Regions from separate parts of the Lysinibacillus sp. NPDC094403 genome, predicted to be linked through region 2. Evidence: predicted binding sites of a transcription regulator. Region 2 holds the regulator's gene; the other holds the start of a gene.
What was found. Region 2 encodes LexA, which represses DNA repair genes until DNA is damaged. Its sites were predicted from a motif close to CGAACATATGTTCG; they were not measured.
Positions count from the first base shown of each region.

Region 1 (7,797 bases), on a different contig from region 2:
TTCTTCGTATTATCCAAGCAAAATAGACGATTGCCGCAAGAATTATCGGATGGACAGGCGAAGACAACTTTCATGATTACATTGCCAACGGACCGTTCAGGGGCATTACATCAGGTATTATCAGTATTTGCATGGCGACAGCTAAATTTAAGTAAAATCGAATCACGACCATTAAAAACGGGCTTAGGTGATTATTTCTTTATGATTGATGTATTAGCGGATGAAAAGGAGCCTATGATGCGTGGAGCTATGGAAGAACTAGCTGCACTTGGTTGCAAGGTGAAGTCACTTGGTACATACTTTACTTATCTTACATCGGACGAGTAATAAAAGTGACTAGGAGGAATCGTTGTGGGTGGCATTATTTTGTTTGACGGAGTGTGCAATTTTTGTGATAGTAGTGTGCAATTTATTATCAAATATGATCAGTCCGCATATTTCCAATTTGCATCCATCCAAAGTGATGCAGGACAAGCACTACTTGCACAATACGGAGTGCCAGAAAATATAGATAGTGTCATATTAATTGAGCATGGAAAGGCATATTTTGAATCCACAGCAGCTCTTAAAATCTGTAAGCGATTAGATAGTTTTTGGCCTGTCTGCTATATTTTCATCCTTTTTCCTCCATCTATACGAAATATAATGTACCGAATGTTTGCTAAAAATAGATATCGTCTTTTCGGACGAAAAGAAAAATGTTTATTGCCAACACCTTCACAACGAAAAAGATTTCTCTAACTCTGAAGCTATCCAATTAAAAAGTGGATAGCTCTTTTTTTAGAGGAATAGCTGCTAGTCTCCTTGAAGGCTAGCAGCTATTAATCAATTATTTGATTTTACACTTTATTGAAGCAAAGTTTGTTAATTTATTGATCTACAACTAAATAGCTCTTTTTTTGTAAAGTAAGCTCAATTAAATCTAGAATTTCAACAGAAGGCGCAGAAATAACATGAAGATGTGTACCACCTGTTAGCTCAGATAAGTAACTTGCCTGTGTTTCGTTGACACGTTGAATAAATTTTTTTACCTCATGACGGTTAGAGACCATAATGGATGCGGTGATTTCCCCATAAATTGGATGTTCAACAATGACATTTTTTACTGTACCACCGCAATCAACTATTGTTATAAGTTCATCTTCTGCATCCTCTGCGGTGTGGAAGCAAGGAATTGTACGTTCAACAGTTTGATGTAATTGTTCCTGGTGCATATAAAGATATCCTTGGCTAGTTGCAATAATAGGTTCATTTCTAGCTTTTAATAATGTCATATCATTGACAATGACCTGTCTAGAAACATTAGCGAATTTAGCTAGGTCCGTCCCTGTTATAGGTGCTGGACTTTTTTTAAGTTGTGCTAGAAGTTGCAGTCGGCGTTCTTCGCCTAACATTTTTTTCATAAGAGATCACCTCTGCCTGTAATAAAGGAAGCAGTTTTCCTTAAAAACTAGTGTACCACGAAGCTTTTCCAACATGCGTGAATTTTTTGTATCCAAATGAAACATTGAACATATGATACGGAGAGAGGAAGGGAGGAAGAAATTGCGTATTCATATTGTCCAAAAGGGAGATACGTTGTGGAAGATTGCAAAAGAATATGGCGTTTCGTTTGAAGATTTAAAGCGGCTAAATGCCCATCTTGCTAACCCAGATTATATTGTACCGGGCATGGAAATTATCCTACCTGAAAAAATAAACAAAGAACCACATAGAGAACAACATAGAGAACCACACAGAGAACATAGTCGAGAAACAGATTGGGGAGTGCATAGAGAGGGGGGACATAGAGAGGGCCACAAAGAACACATGCACAAAGAACATATGCACAAGGAGTCACCTACAAGGCACGTGAAAGAAAAAGAGGTTCAAAGACCGATGCCACCACCAATTATTGTACCACCACCACCAATGCCAGAACCACAGATGATTCCAATTCCTTATCCGATGCCAATGCCGATGCCTCAGCAAGCGCCTTTTGAGCTTAGCTGGAATCAACAAGTTGTCATGCCAAATGTAGAGCAAACTCAAACTGTATCACCAATTCAAATTCAACCGCCGCCACAGCCTATGGTCCAACCGGAGGCGCCACCACCACCAATGCCGCAACCGATTTTTATCATGCCACAAATGCCAGCAGTACCACATTGTGCTAGCTGCCATCAGCCAGTGCATCATCATATGTATTGGCCAATGCCAATGCCGATGCCAATGCCAATGGAACCGCAAGTTGAGGCTTATACAATGCCGGAGCAACCAATGTCGTGTGAAATGCCATGCGAAAAAGGGGAGTTCTTAGAATCTAGTACATCTCCATTCTTCCCTATGCAGCCTATGCCAGAAATGGAACAGCCATGTGGTTGTCATGCACAACCAGTCATGATGCCAACTTGGCAAATGGATCCATGTCATTGTCCACCGCCATGTCCGCCACCATGCCCAATGCCATGTCCAACACATGGCCATATGCCACATTCGGTAGGACCATGGATGTCACCGCACTTTTACCCAGGCGGGATGACGCCTTATCGATGGTGAAAAAGCGTATATCATTGAAGAAGTAAAGCCGAATATTTGGAAGTATAAATATCAATCTAATAATTATTTTGTGAAACGAGCAAAGCAGATAGAAGTAGCAGAAAAGGTGAGGGTTATTCACCGACAGCTTGGACATCTGGAACCTTCGCTAATCTTGCCTTTAATGAGAAGTGATGATGAGTATTTAATCGTGCAAGATTGGCAAGAGGGAAGTCATAGTGCTAATTTTGCACATAAAAAAGATCGGAAGGATTCACTCAAGTTATTAAATACGTTACATGATACACATAAAAAAATTGCTTGGCAGCGGGTGCCAGGCCTGCATACCTATTCACAGCTTTTAAAATGGCAAATGCGTCATATGCGTTTTAAAAGCAGACGAAATGACTTTCGTGCATTCTTAACAAAAAAAGAAATCGATCAAATTTTACATTATAGTGAGAAATCGTTACAGCTAATCGCTCAGGAAGATGTACCTGAAAAAGAAATAACGCTTTTACATGGAGATGTCGTACATCATAATTTTTTATGGTGCTCAGATGGGAAATTGCGTTTAATTGATTTTGATATGGCTCATCTTGGAGAAGCGGATGATGAATATATCTTATGGTTACATCGTGTATTGCCGGCTGTAGATTATGACCTTGGAAAAATATTTGCAGAACTACCAGAGATGAAACGATTAGATAAAAGAAAGCTACATCGTTTAAAATATCCAAATGAGCTATTACGTGAATGGCTTTTTGCAGTAGATTTACCATTAAATCAACAGCTCGTATTTTTAGATTATTTAGTGCCATTCACAAAACGAGCTCTCACATATTGGCCTAAACTGTGGTACGATATTGATAAAATGATAAAGAAATGACCGTCTTTCGGCGGTCATTTTTGTATGTGAACGACTAATTGTGCTATTTCTTATAGTCGAGCATTCGTTCGCAATATGCTATAATCGAAGACGATGATTGTGAGGGATTATTGAATGTATGATTATTTAAAAGGACAAATAAAGCGAATAACTCCTGAGTATATCGTCCTTGAACAGCAAGGGATTGGCTGGCAGCTGAATACACCCAATCCATTTGTGTTCAGGACATCTGCACTTGATCAGCAAATATTTGTACATTTGCATGTACGTGAGGACGCACAAGTGTTATATGGCTTCCCAAATTTAGACCAACGAGAGCTATTTCGTAAACTTATTTTAGTGTCTGGAATTGGACCGAAGGGTGCGCTTGCTATTTTAGCTACTGGAAATCCGCAACAGGTTATCAGTGCGATTGAACGAGAGGATGAATCGTTTTTAGTAAAGTTCCCTGGTGTGGGTAAGAAAACTGCACGTCAAATGATTCTAGATTTAAAAGGTAAACTTGGCGGATTGTTGGAGACTATTGAATTACCTAGTACAGAAGATGAGCTACCGTTATTTGGTGTAAATCCATTTAAACATGAGCTTGAGGAAGCTATTCTTGCCTTAATGGCACTTGGCTATTCTGAAAAAGAATTAGAAAAAATACGTCCACAGCTAGAAGAAAACGACAAGCTTGAAACAACAGATGCATTTATGAAACAAGCTTTACAATTGCTATTAAAGTTAAAATAGTGAAAGGGGGAGAAGTACATGTCTGAACGTATGATGGCTAGTGAGGCAGGTGGCTATGATGAACAGTTTGAATTATCTTTACGACCACAAAGATTAGCACAATATATTGGTCAACATAAGGTAAAAGAGAATTTACAAATCTTCATTGAAGCGGCAAAGCTTCGTCAGGAAAGTTTAGATCATGTGCTGTTATATGGACCGCCTGGACTTGGTAAAACTACATTAGCTGCTGTCATTGCTAATGAAATGAATGTCAATGTACGCATGACTAGTGGCCCTGCGATCGAACGTCCTGGAGATTTAGCAGCTATTTTAAGCTCACTGGAGCCAGGAGATGTGCTATTTATAGATGAAATACATCGCCTTCCTCGTGCAATAGAAGAAGTGCTTTATCCTGCCATGGAGGATTTTTGTTTAGATATTGTCGTTGGTAAAGGTCCTGAAGCGCGTTCTGTTCGACTTGATTTACCACCATTTACACTCGTGGGTGCAACGACAAGGGCAGGCGCATTATCAGCACCTTTAAGAGATCGCTTTGGCGTATTATTAAGATTGGAGTATTATGATAATACTTCACTTGCAGAAATTGTAGTCCGTAGTGCGCATTTATTTGATGTTAATATTGAACAAGTAGCAGCACTTGAAATGGCGACACGCTCGCGTGGTACCCCCCGTATTGCTAACCGCTTGCTTAAACGAGTGCGAGATTATGCACAGGTGCTTGGAGATGGTATGATAACGGAGGGACTTGCTAAGCAAGCGCTTGAGCTATTACAAGTCGATCCTAGAGGGCTTGACCATATTGACCATAAACTTGTGACCAACATGATTGAGCGCTTCCGTGGTGGCCCTGTAGGCTTAGATACGTTGGCAGCATCTATTGGCGAGGAACGCGTAACGATTGAGGATGTGTACGAGCCATATTTAATGCAAATTGGCTTTATACAACGGACGCCACGTGGACGTGTGGCCACACATTTAGCTTACGAACATTTTGGATATGAATATCCCCAACAAACCTAGAAGAAGGAAGTATTTTCATGCGTGTAGAAGATTTTGATTTTGAATTACCAGAAGAACTTATTGCACAAACACCACTTGTGGACCGTACAGCAAGTCGTTTAATGGTAGTGACGCCTGGCTCAAAAAATGTAGAGCATCATCATTTTGCTCATATTTTAGATGAGCTACGAGCTGGGGACTGCCTTGTGTTAAATGATACAAGAGTCTTACCAGCGCGATTAATGGGCGTTAAAGAGGAAACTGGTGCCCATATAGAAGTACTGCTATTAAAGCAAATGGCTGGTACAGATGAATGGGAAACACTTGTTAAGCCAGCTAAACGTGTAAAAGTCGGTACCGTTGTAACATTTGGAGATGGCTTACTGACAGCTATTTGTACAGGAGAGCTTGATCATGGTGGACGTACATTTGAGTTTAAATATAATGGGGTTTTTTATGAAATTTTAGAGCAACTTGGTGAAATGCCACTACCTCCATATATTCGTGAAAAATTAGATGACAAGGATCGTTATCAAACTGTTTATGCTAAAGAGCGTGGCTCAGCAGCAGCACCAACTGCAGGCTTGCATTTTACTGAGGAATTACTGAAACAAGTAAAAGCAAAAGGGGTCGAAGTTGTATTTATTACTTTGCATGTGGGACTTGGAACTTTCCGTCCTGTAAGTGTAGATTCAATTGAAAATCACGAAATGCATGCCGAATTTTATAGTGTAACGGAAGAAGCGGCATCTACCATAAACCGCGTAAAGAGTAATGGTGGAAAAGTGATTGCAGTTGGTACAACCTCTACACGTACATTAGAAACTATCGGTTCTAAATATGGAGGTGAAGTGCGAGCAGAACAAGGTTGGACGTCTATTTTCATTTATCCAGGATATGAATTTACTGTTGTGGATGGGTTAATCACAAACTTCCATTTACCAAAATCAACCCTTGTAATGCTTGTTAGTACACTTGCAACAAGAGAAACCATTTTAAGTGCGTATCATCAAGCTGTAGAAGAAAAATATCGCTTCTTTAGCTTTGGTGATGCTATGTTTATTCGTCCAAAAGGAGAATAACGAAAAAAATCGAAGTACTGTTTTTACTTTAGATAAGAGAGGAATTTTTTATAATATGACACAACCAGCAATTCGTTATGAGCTACTTCATACTTGTAAGCAAACAGGAGCACGCCTTGGCATCGTGCATACGCCGCATGGCTCTTTTGAAACGCCAGCATTTATGCCTGTTGGTACACAAGCGACTGTTAAAACAATGTCACCTGAGGAATTAAAGGAAATGAATGCAGGTATTATTCTGTCTAATACGTATCATTTATGGCTGCGACCAGGCAATGATATTGTTAAGGAAGCAGGAGGCTTGCATAAATTTATGAACTGGGATCGCCCGATTTTAACAGATTCAGGCGGTTTCCAAGTGTTCTCACTCAGTCAATTCCGTAAAATTGAAGAAGAAGGGGTTCATTTCCGCAATCATTTGAATGGGGACAAATTATTTTTAAGTCCAGAAAAGGCGATGGAAATTCAAAATGATTTAGGTTCGGATATTATGATGGCTTTTGATGAATGTCCACCTTACCCTGCGACATATGACTATATGCTGCAATCAGTAGACCGTACAACACGTTGGGCTAAACGTTGTAAAGAGGCTCATAAACGTACAGAAGAACAAGGTCTATTCGGTATTATTCAAGGCGGAGAATACGAAGATTTACGTCGTCGTTCTGCAGAAGCATTAGTAGAGCTAGATTTCCCTGGTTATGCAATTGGAGGGCTATCTGTTGGTGAGCCTAAGGACGTTATGAACCGAGTATTAGAGTTTACAACACCATTAATGCCTACAAATAAACCACGTTATTTAATGGGTGTTGGGTCACCTGACTCATTAATTGATGGTGCTATTCGAGGCATTGATATGTTTGACTGTGTATTACCAACTCGTATTGCCCGTAATGGGACATTAATGACATCTGAAGGGCGTTTAGTTGTTAAAAATGCAAAATATGCACGTGATTTCGGGCCAATCGATCCGAACTGTGATTGCTATACATGTAAAAACTATTCACGCGCGTATATCCGTCATTTAATCCGTACGGAAGAAACTTTTGGCATCCGTTTAACGACTTACCATAACTTACACTTCCTATTGAAGCTAATGGAACAAGTACGTGAGGCAATCCGTGAAGACCGCCTTGGCGATTTCCGAGAAGAGTTTTTCGAGAAATACGGCTTTAATGGACCAAACGCAAAGAACTTCTAATATTTTATGAAAAAAATGTAAAATTATATATAATGCGAGTGTTTCTGACTCATCATCAAAAGGTTGTGAATGACATTCGGTAAAACGTTTGCCATATAAAAGTTGATTGGAGTGGAGACTGACGCCCTAGGAAAGAGCCCTGTCGGAACGGAAATCAATCACACGTTATGGTGATGATCCATATTTTAGCAAAATATTGTCGTTCTTAGAAAAAATATTAGTAATATAGAAAAATTTTGGGCTTGTCCATCGCTTTTTTATGATGGAATAGTCTATACTAAATAAGAATTGGAAAGGGGGCAAGAATGATGGACCAACTATTAGGGTTAGCACCAATATTATTAATGTTCGTTGCAATGTGGTTTATTTTA
Region 1 covers NZ_JBNNTL010000005.1:67,590-75,386, reverse strand. Annotated here, with positions in the region: gene pheA (prephenate dehydratase) at 1-327, shown strand, start outside; gene ACQKMV_RS10260 (thiol-disulfide oxidoreductase DCC family protein) at 352-741, shown strand; gene ACQKMV_RS10255 (transcription repressor NadR) at 870-1,403, opposite strand; gene ACQKMV_RS10250 (LysM peptidoglycan-binding domain-containing protein) at 1,546-2,538, shown strand; gene ACQKMV_RS10245 (phosphotransferase) at 2,609-3,406, shown strand; gene ruvA (Holliday junction branch migration protein RuvA) at 3,521-4,141, shown strand; gene ruvB (Holliday junction branch migration DNA helicase RuvB) at 4,160-5,164, shown strand; gene queA (tRNA preQ1(34) S-adenosylmethionine ribosyltransferase-isomerase QueA) at 5,182-6,225, shown strand; gene tgt (tRNA guanosine(34) transglycosylase Tgt) at 6,281-7,426, shown strand; gene yajC (preprotein translocase subunit YajC) at 7,735-7,797, shown strand, end outside.
Region 1: the regulator LexA is predicted to act here: its motif matches at 3,464-3,477, upstream of ruvA (Holliday junction branch migration protein RuvA).

Region 2 (7,797 bases):
TGTGAAGCAACTTCAACAACAAATAGCAAGGGCAACTAGTTAAGTTAGATGAAAAGTAAAGAGTACCTACCTCAAATCTTTTAGCGATGAGACAAAAACTACTGGAAACAAGAGCGATTGAAAAAGTTGTTTTAGATTTAGCTGAGACAGAAGAAGTAACAGGGACACGTGGATCAATTAGAGAAGGACGCCAATTTAACTTTAAAAGCTACTATACAAATAACAACAACATTCTATTATGAAGGACAAAAGCGCGCATACTTCAAATGTATGGGCGTCTATTAGTATAGGAGGACATAAAAATGGAAATTGCTTATACAATTACAGTATTTATTTTTGGGCTCGTTCTAGGCTCATTTTTTAATGTAGTTGGCTTACGTGTGCCTTTGAAGGAGTCCATTATGCGTCCACCCTCGCATTGCACTTCTTGTAAGAGACAGTTGACGCCGCTTGATTTGGTGCCTGTTTTGTCTTATTTATTTTTAGGTGGAAAATGCCGTAGCTGTGGACAAAAAATTTCTTGGATTTATCCATTGATGGAACTTATAACAGGTGTATTATTTGCCTTTTCTTATTGGAAATTAGGCTTTAGTGCAGAATTTTTTGTAGCGCTATTATTAATTTCATTATTAGTCATTATTGTTGTATCGGATTTTGCGTATATGCTTATTCCAGATAAGGTACTATTATTCTTTTTACCATTGCTAGTTTTTGGACGCGTGATATCCCCTTTGTCTCCATGGTGGGATAGTATAGTAGGTGCTGTCGTAGGTTTTGGCATATTATATTGTATAGCTGTTCTATCAAGAGGTGGAATGGGTGGTGGCGATATTAAATTATTCTTTTTACTTGGTCTCATACTCGGGACAATACATGCAATTCTGACGCTATTTATAGCCGCCGTGATTGGCATGATTGTTGGGATAGTTGTGTTAAAGGTAAGGAGGCAGGGAAGAAAAATTCCTATACCATTCGGACCATCAATTGCTCTAGCAGCTGTTATAGTTTATTTCTATGGGGATGCGTTGATGAATTGGTATCTCAGATTTTGGTGATTAATCAGTGGGGATCCTTCAATGATTAATAGTCTTCACTAACCAGGCTTTACAGGTAGTTTATTGCGGGATAAATCTTGTAGATCATGGAGGGGTTAAGATGAAACCGATTATCGGTATAACGGCTTTTGCAGAGGATGATTTGTCCTCAAGATTAAATGCTGCGTATAGCAAAAGTATAATTGAAGCTGGTGGTGTTCCACTTATAATTCCGCTTGGAGTGGAAAAGGATGTAGCACAAATTTTATCGTTGACGGACGGGTTATTACTATCGGGTGGCTATGATGTACATCCATTCCTCTTTGATGCAGAACCTACTCCAAAATTAGGGAAGCTTCATCCAGAAAGGGATTCGGTTGAGCTTGCGTTAATCAAATCGGCCAGTATTCGGAAAATGCCAATTCTCGGAATCTGTCGAGGGCTCCAAATACTAAATGTTGCGTTTGGAGGCACAGTCTATCAGGATATTGAAAGCGAGTACCATAGTCGAAAATTAATAAAGCACATGCAACAAGCGGCACGAGGCGTTACTACACATCATGTTAATCTAACACCTAATACATTATTAAAAACGATTATTGAAGAAGAAAAAATTGCTGTGAATTCATTTCATCATCAGGCAATAAACGTAGTAGCAGAAAAATTGAAAGTGGTAGCAAAATCAAGTGATGGTATCGTTGAAGCGGTAGTACACGAAGATCTACCATTTTGTTTAGCAGTACAGTGGCATCCTGAAGAGCTAGCCATTGCCGGAGATGAAGTATCAAAGAGATTATTTACTTCATTTGTACAGGCAAGTTTGAAGTTCAAGGTAGGGGCATGAATCTTTAGAAGCATAGATTTTTTTATCAAGGACAAAATAACCTTGGTGATAAACATGAAAAAAATAGAGTTGGTAGTGCTGGCTTTTTTACTGTTATATTTTTCAATTCAACATGTAAAAGCCGGACCTTATGATGATGACGTAGTAAGTAATTTTCTGATTGCGATGGCCAATAAAGAGGAAGAACAGCTAAAAACTTATGTATCTTCAAATGTTAAAATTCCTGAAATAAGGGAAGAGACTCCAATTAGTGGATTTTCAGGCTTACCTTCACCTAAAGAGAATGATAGAGTAGCGTTTATATGGGAAATTACTTTTAATCAAGAAAAAGTTACAGATATTCGTGTTGTTTACGATGGTTCCAATCCATTTATGAATGAATCGAAAATTATTAAGGAATATATGAACAAGCATATAGTGAATATCCTGACGGTATCCCAATTTCCTTTTGACATTACGCATGTAGAAGGAAGTATAAACAATGATATTCTCCTAATAAGGTATCAAAATGTAAATTCACATGGATTGTTACAAGTGAGAGTTGAACCCGATGAAGAGAATTTAAAGGCAGCAGAGGGTGAAAATATTTACACCTTAAAAAATGGAATAAGAGCATTGTATCAGCCGAACGTAAATCAACTGATATTTGTTCATGACAGTTTAAAATATTCAATTAGTATAGAAAGTGAAATAACAGAAAATTTTACAGTGCAAGATTTACTTGAAATTGCAAATTCGATGTTTTAAAGGCTTATCATTAAAAATTGAGGATGAGGCGACTCCTTGGAGCGAGCCAGTAGGGGAGCGCAAGCTAAAGGCATTATTATGATAACGACTTCATATCGGAAAAACTCTAGTCGAAAACGTTTAAATTAACTAAATACATTTCTTACGTGTAAGGAATCCATTTAAAGTGGATTCTTTTTTAGTTCTGTATAATAAGGCTAAAAGAATATGAGAAAAAGAGGTATATGCTCCTCTGTGAACATAATATCCTCTTTTTATAATTTAATATTGAGATAACTTTTAGTGTACACGGCGATAAAGACCTACAACTTGCCCTAAAATAGAAACTTGGTCTACGATAATTGGCTCCATTGTTGCGTTTTCAGGCTGTAAACGAAAATGATTTTTTTCCTTGAAGAAACGTTTTACAGTTGCTTCATCCTCTTCAGTCATTGCCACGACAATATCCCCATTATCAGCAGTTGCTTTTTGTTTAACAATAACTAGATCTCCGTCAAAAATGCCAGCTTCAATCATTGATTCACCCATAATTTCTAGCATAAATAACTGATCTTCACTTGTACCATAAATATCTGGCAGTGGAAAATATTCGTCGATATTTTCAATAGCAGTTATCGGAGAACCTGCAGTAACCTTACCAACAAGTGGGACATGTATAACATGTTGCTTTTGAATAGAATCCTCTGGCTCTAGAATTTCAATGGCACGTGGTTTAGTTGGATCGCGTCGAATCAAGCCTTTTTGCTCTAAACGAGCTAAATGACCATGAACTGTTGAGCTTGAAGCTAGTCCAACTGCTTCACCAATCTCACGTACAGATGGTGGATACCCCTTTGCACGCACCTCTTCTTTAATGAACTCTAATATGGCCTCTTGTCTTTTCGAAACTTTTTTCATGATTGCTCACCTCTTTTTTCTAATCATTCTACTTATTAGTAGTATAACAGAATGCGAACACTTAAGCAAACATAGGTTCGAAAAGTGTTTGACAAAAACGTTTGTTCGCATTAATATGAGAACATATATTCCGAACAAACATTCTAGAAAAGGGGTTTTAAACATGAATTGGTTAAAGGAAAATCCACATATTACAACTTTATTAGGGGCTTGTCTACTATTTGCAGCATACCTTTTTATAACAGATCCAGGCGATGTTACGTACACAGAAATTGAAATTGCACAAGGAGATAGCTTATGGTCGTTAGCCGAACAATACCGTGGTAAAATGAAATCGGATGAATGGATTCAGCTTGTAAAAACAGAAAATGAATTATCGAACGTACAAATTATTGCAGGTGAATCCCTAGTGATCCCAGTAGTGGGTGACCAAACCAATCCTATAAATTCAATTGAAATTGCGAGAAACGAAAAATGATTAATAATCAACAATCGGCTGTTGTCTATTGCCGTGTGAGTACAGAAAAAGAGACACAAAGTTCCTCATTAGAGCGTCAGCAGGAGGAGTTGATGCGCTATGCTAAAGAACAGGGCTACGAAGTCAAGCGTGTTTTTAATGACAAGCATAGCGGCTATGATGTGGAACGTGAAGGTTTACTAGAAATGCTCGATTTCATAAAAGAAAAAGAAATAACAGCATTATTTGTGCAAGATGAAACACGCTTAGGACGTGGAAATGCTCGAATGGCAGTGTTGCATTTATTGCAGAAAACCGAAACTGATGTTTTTTCTATGCGAGACGAGGGACCATTACAATTAAACGAAATGGATACGATGCTCCTAGAAATTTTAGCGATTGTAGAGGAGTACCAACGTAGAATTCATAATGCTAAAATACGTCGTGGCATGCGTCGTGCCGTAGAAAATGGATATCGCCCAGAAAACAATTTATCCAACCGTGGAAATCCAAACGGTCAAGAACGTAAGGATGTTCCTGTAGAAGAAATTATCAACCTACGCAATCGAGGCTTCACCTTTGAGGAAATCGCCATGACTCTTAGAGGTCTAGGCTTTAATGTAAGCAAAGCTACTGTCCATAGGAGATATCGGGAACATCAAGAAGGAAGCGGACAAAATAAAGTGACGTTTTAATCAGTGGGAGTTTTATCGTCCCACTGATTTTTTTATTTTTAAAAGCTTTAAGCTCCAAAGGTTAAGGATAGAAACGGCGAAGTGATGGATAGGATCGTCAAAATGACGGATAGAACGTCGAAAGTGAGGGATAGAATGAATAACTAAAATCCATTACCATGTTGCATGGATATAGAACCGTATCCAGTAGAAAATGAAAAAATAAGAGAAGTAGCGATTTCTACTCCTCTCCTCATAAATTCTATATAATATTGAAAAACATTTATATCACCTATAACTAAGTTTTAATATTAATTAGAGCTAATTCGTTATTCTCGATACCAATTTTCATCAAAAGAGAGGTGTAGGGCTTTACCCACAGCAATGCCAAATTGTACAAAACCTCTACCTCTTGCAGTTATTATATTCCCATCTTGGACAACTAAATCTTCCGAAAAATGACTAAGATCGAAGAAACCTAACTTCTGCATACCTTCTGGTGACAATCCTACAGTATACTTTTTGTTTTTTAATACTCCAGCTATCGCTAAAAGAGATGGAGAGCTAGATATACTTGCAATGATTGCCCCTTTGGCACTCACAGTACTAATAAAATCTATTAATTCTTGTTCATTTATTATTAAAGCTATATCCATACACCCTGGTAATATCAGGCTATCGATTTCATCAAGATTAACTTCATTTAATTGTTTATCGGCTATACATGATAAACCAGATTCTCCTTTAATTTTTTCTCTGTTTAATCCAACAGTTACAAGGGGCTTATTTCCTTGCATTAATATAGATAATGCTACACTCAATTCATATTCACTAAATTGGGGATACAATAATACAGCGGTCTTTTTCATATAATTCTCTCCTCTATTTTAAAACGAAGATTTGGAAATCAACATGGTAGTAGAGTAGATATTATTAATCCCTGAATACCCATTCCTCATCTAAGACAGCATAGTAGTATTCATCCCACCACTCATCTCCATTTGGTATACATTTTTTGAAATAACCCTCACGTCTCATGCCGATTTTCTCCATCACTCGATAGGATGGGATATTTTCTGGCTGGCACGTTGCAATAATTCTATGAAGTTTCATATCCTTAAATCCGTAGTCCAGTATAGCTCTTGCTGCTTCAGAGGCGTATCCATTATTGTAATAGTTCGGATTCAATACCCAACCAATTTCATACGTATGGTCACCAAAATATTGATGGAAAACAATATGACCAATAACAATATTTTCGCTTATTAAAATAATTGGAAAGTATTTTGCTTTTTCTCTGCTATTTTCTGAAACAAACTTTTTTGCGTCTTCTTCATTAAAAACGCCCTCTGGAATATACTTCATCACATTTGGATTTGAAGTATATTCCCAGACGGCTTGCCAATCTTGAACCTCAAATTCTCTTATTAATAGTCTTTTCGTTTTGATAAACATTTCATTCCCCCCAGCATAAATCGATTGTTGTTTTGGAACCCTATAAATTAGTTATACACTTGTGATTTTTTAAAGTCATGTAATTTGTGGTATTTATTTCAAAAACATCTGATTACTAGAAAGGTTGGTATAACTGCATTATTAGGGAATACATGCTATACTTTGCATACCATATTCATTAAGATATGTATTGAAAGGTGTGTAATTATGTTATCAAAAGAAAAAATTAACCGAATCAATGAACTTTCTGCTAAGTCTAAAAATGGTACTTTAACAGAGGCAGAAGCTAAGGAACGATCAGCGCTTCGTAAAGAATATCTAGATACATTTAGAGCAACGATGCGAGATACAATTGAAAACGTAAAAGTGGTAGATGCTGAAGGAAATGATGTAACACCTGAAAAAGTAAAACAAGCGAAAAAAAATAAATTTCTAAATTAATGTGACACATTTAAATCAATTACGCCTCGGCTAATTGCGTCTGGATTTTTAATTGTGCAGCACAATTAATTCCTTTTAAAATCACTGACATCCGCCGGAGGCATTTTCTTTATTCAGTTAGTCTTATACGGTTCATTGCTGTGAAAAAATATTATATTTTAAATAAATTTTTCTACTGAATAAAGATAAAGTATGTAACAAAACGTTAATAGTATAACAAAAGCATTGTTTTCTGAAGCAATGTTTACTAAACTGTAAAAGAACAATATATAGGACGAGAAAGGATGTCACAAAATAATGACTCAACATGCGGATCAACTAGCGATTAATGCTATCCGAACATTGTCAATCGATGCAATTGAAAAAGCAAACTCAGGTCACCCAGGTTTACCGATGGGGGCAGCTCCAATGGCTTATACGCTTTGGACAAAACAACTTCGCCATAATCCGGCTAATCCAAAATGGTATAACCGTGATCGTTTTGTACTTTCTGCAGGCCATGGCTCAATGCTTTTATACAGCCTACTTCATCTTGGTGGCTACGGCTTACCAATGGAAGAAATCCAAAACTTCCGTCAATGGGATTCATTAACTCCAGGACATCCTGAATATGGTCATACTGTTGGGGTAGAGGCAACAACAGGTCCTCTAGGTCAAGGTATTGCTATGACAGTTGGTATGGCAATGGCTGAACGTCATTTAGCAGCTACTTACAACAAACCAGGTCATGACATCGTTGATCACTATACATTCGCACTTTGTGGTGATGGCGATTTAATGGAAGGTGTAGCAGCTGAAGCTATTTCCTTAGCTGGTCACTTAAAGCTTGAGAAGTTAATCGTGTTATACGATTCTAACGATATTTCTTTAGATGGTGATTTAGAAAAATCATTCTCAGAAAATGTACAAAAGCGTTTTGAATCTTATGGTTGGAACTATTTAAAAGTTGCAGATGGTACAGATGTTGAAGCAATTAACGCAGCAATCGAAGAAGCTAAAAAATCAACTGGCAAGCCAACACTTATCGAAGTGAAAACTGTTATCGGTTTTGGTTCACCAAACAAATCAGGTAAAGCTGCTTCACACGGTGCTCCACTTGGTCAAGATGAGGTCGTTTTAACAAAAGCAGCTTATGAATGGACACACGAGCCATTCCAAATTCCTGCTGAAGCATATGATACATTTGCTGAAGCTGCAAAAATTCAAGGGGCACAACCTGAAGAAGCTTGGAATGCTAAGTTTGAAGCA
Region 2 covers NZ_JBNNTL010000001.1:822,362-830,158, forward strand. Annotated here, with positions in the region: gene ACQKMV_RS03710 (hypothetical protein) at 87-242, shown strand; gene ACQKMV_RS03715 (prepilin peptidase) at 303-1,055, shown strand; gene ACQKMV_RS03720 (gamma-glutamyl-gamma-aminobutyrate hydrolase family protein) at 1,156-1,878, shown strand; gene ACQKMV_RS03725 (hypothetical protein) at 1,933-2,625, shown strand; gene lexA (transcriptional repressor LexA) at 2,905-3,522, opposite strand; gene yneA (cell division suppressor protein YneA) at 3,686-4,000, shown strand; gene ACQKMV_RS03740 (YneB family resolvase-like protein) at 3,997-4,674, shown strand; gene ACQKMV_RS03745 (DJ-1/PfpI family protein) at 4,983-5,522, opposite strand; gene ACQKMV_RS03750 (GNAT family N-acetyltransferase) at 5,587-6,108, opposite strand; gene ACQKMV_RS03755 (DUF896 domain-containing protein) at 6,316-6,549, shown strand; gene tkt (transketolase) at 6,847-7,797, shown strand, end outside.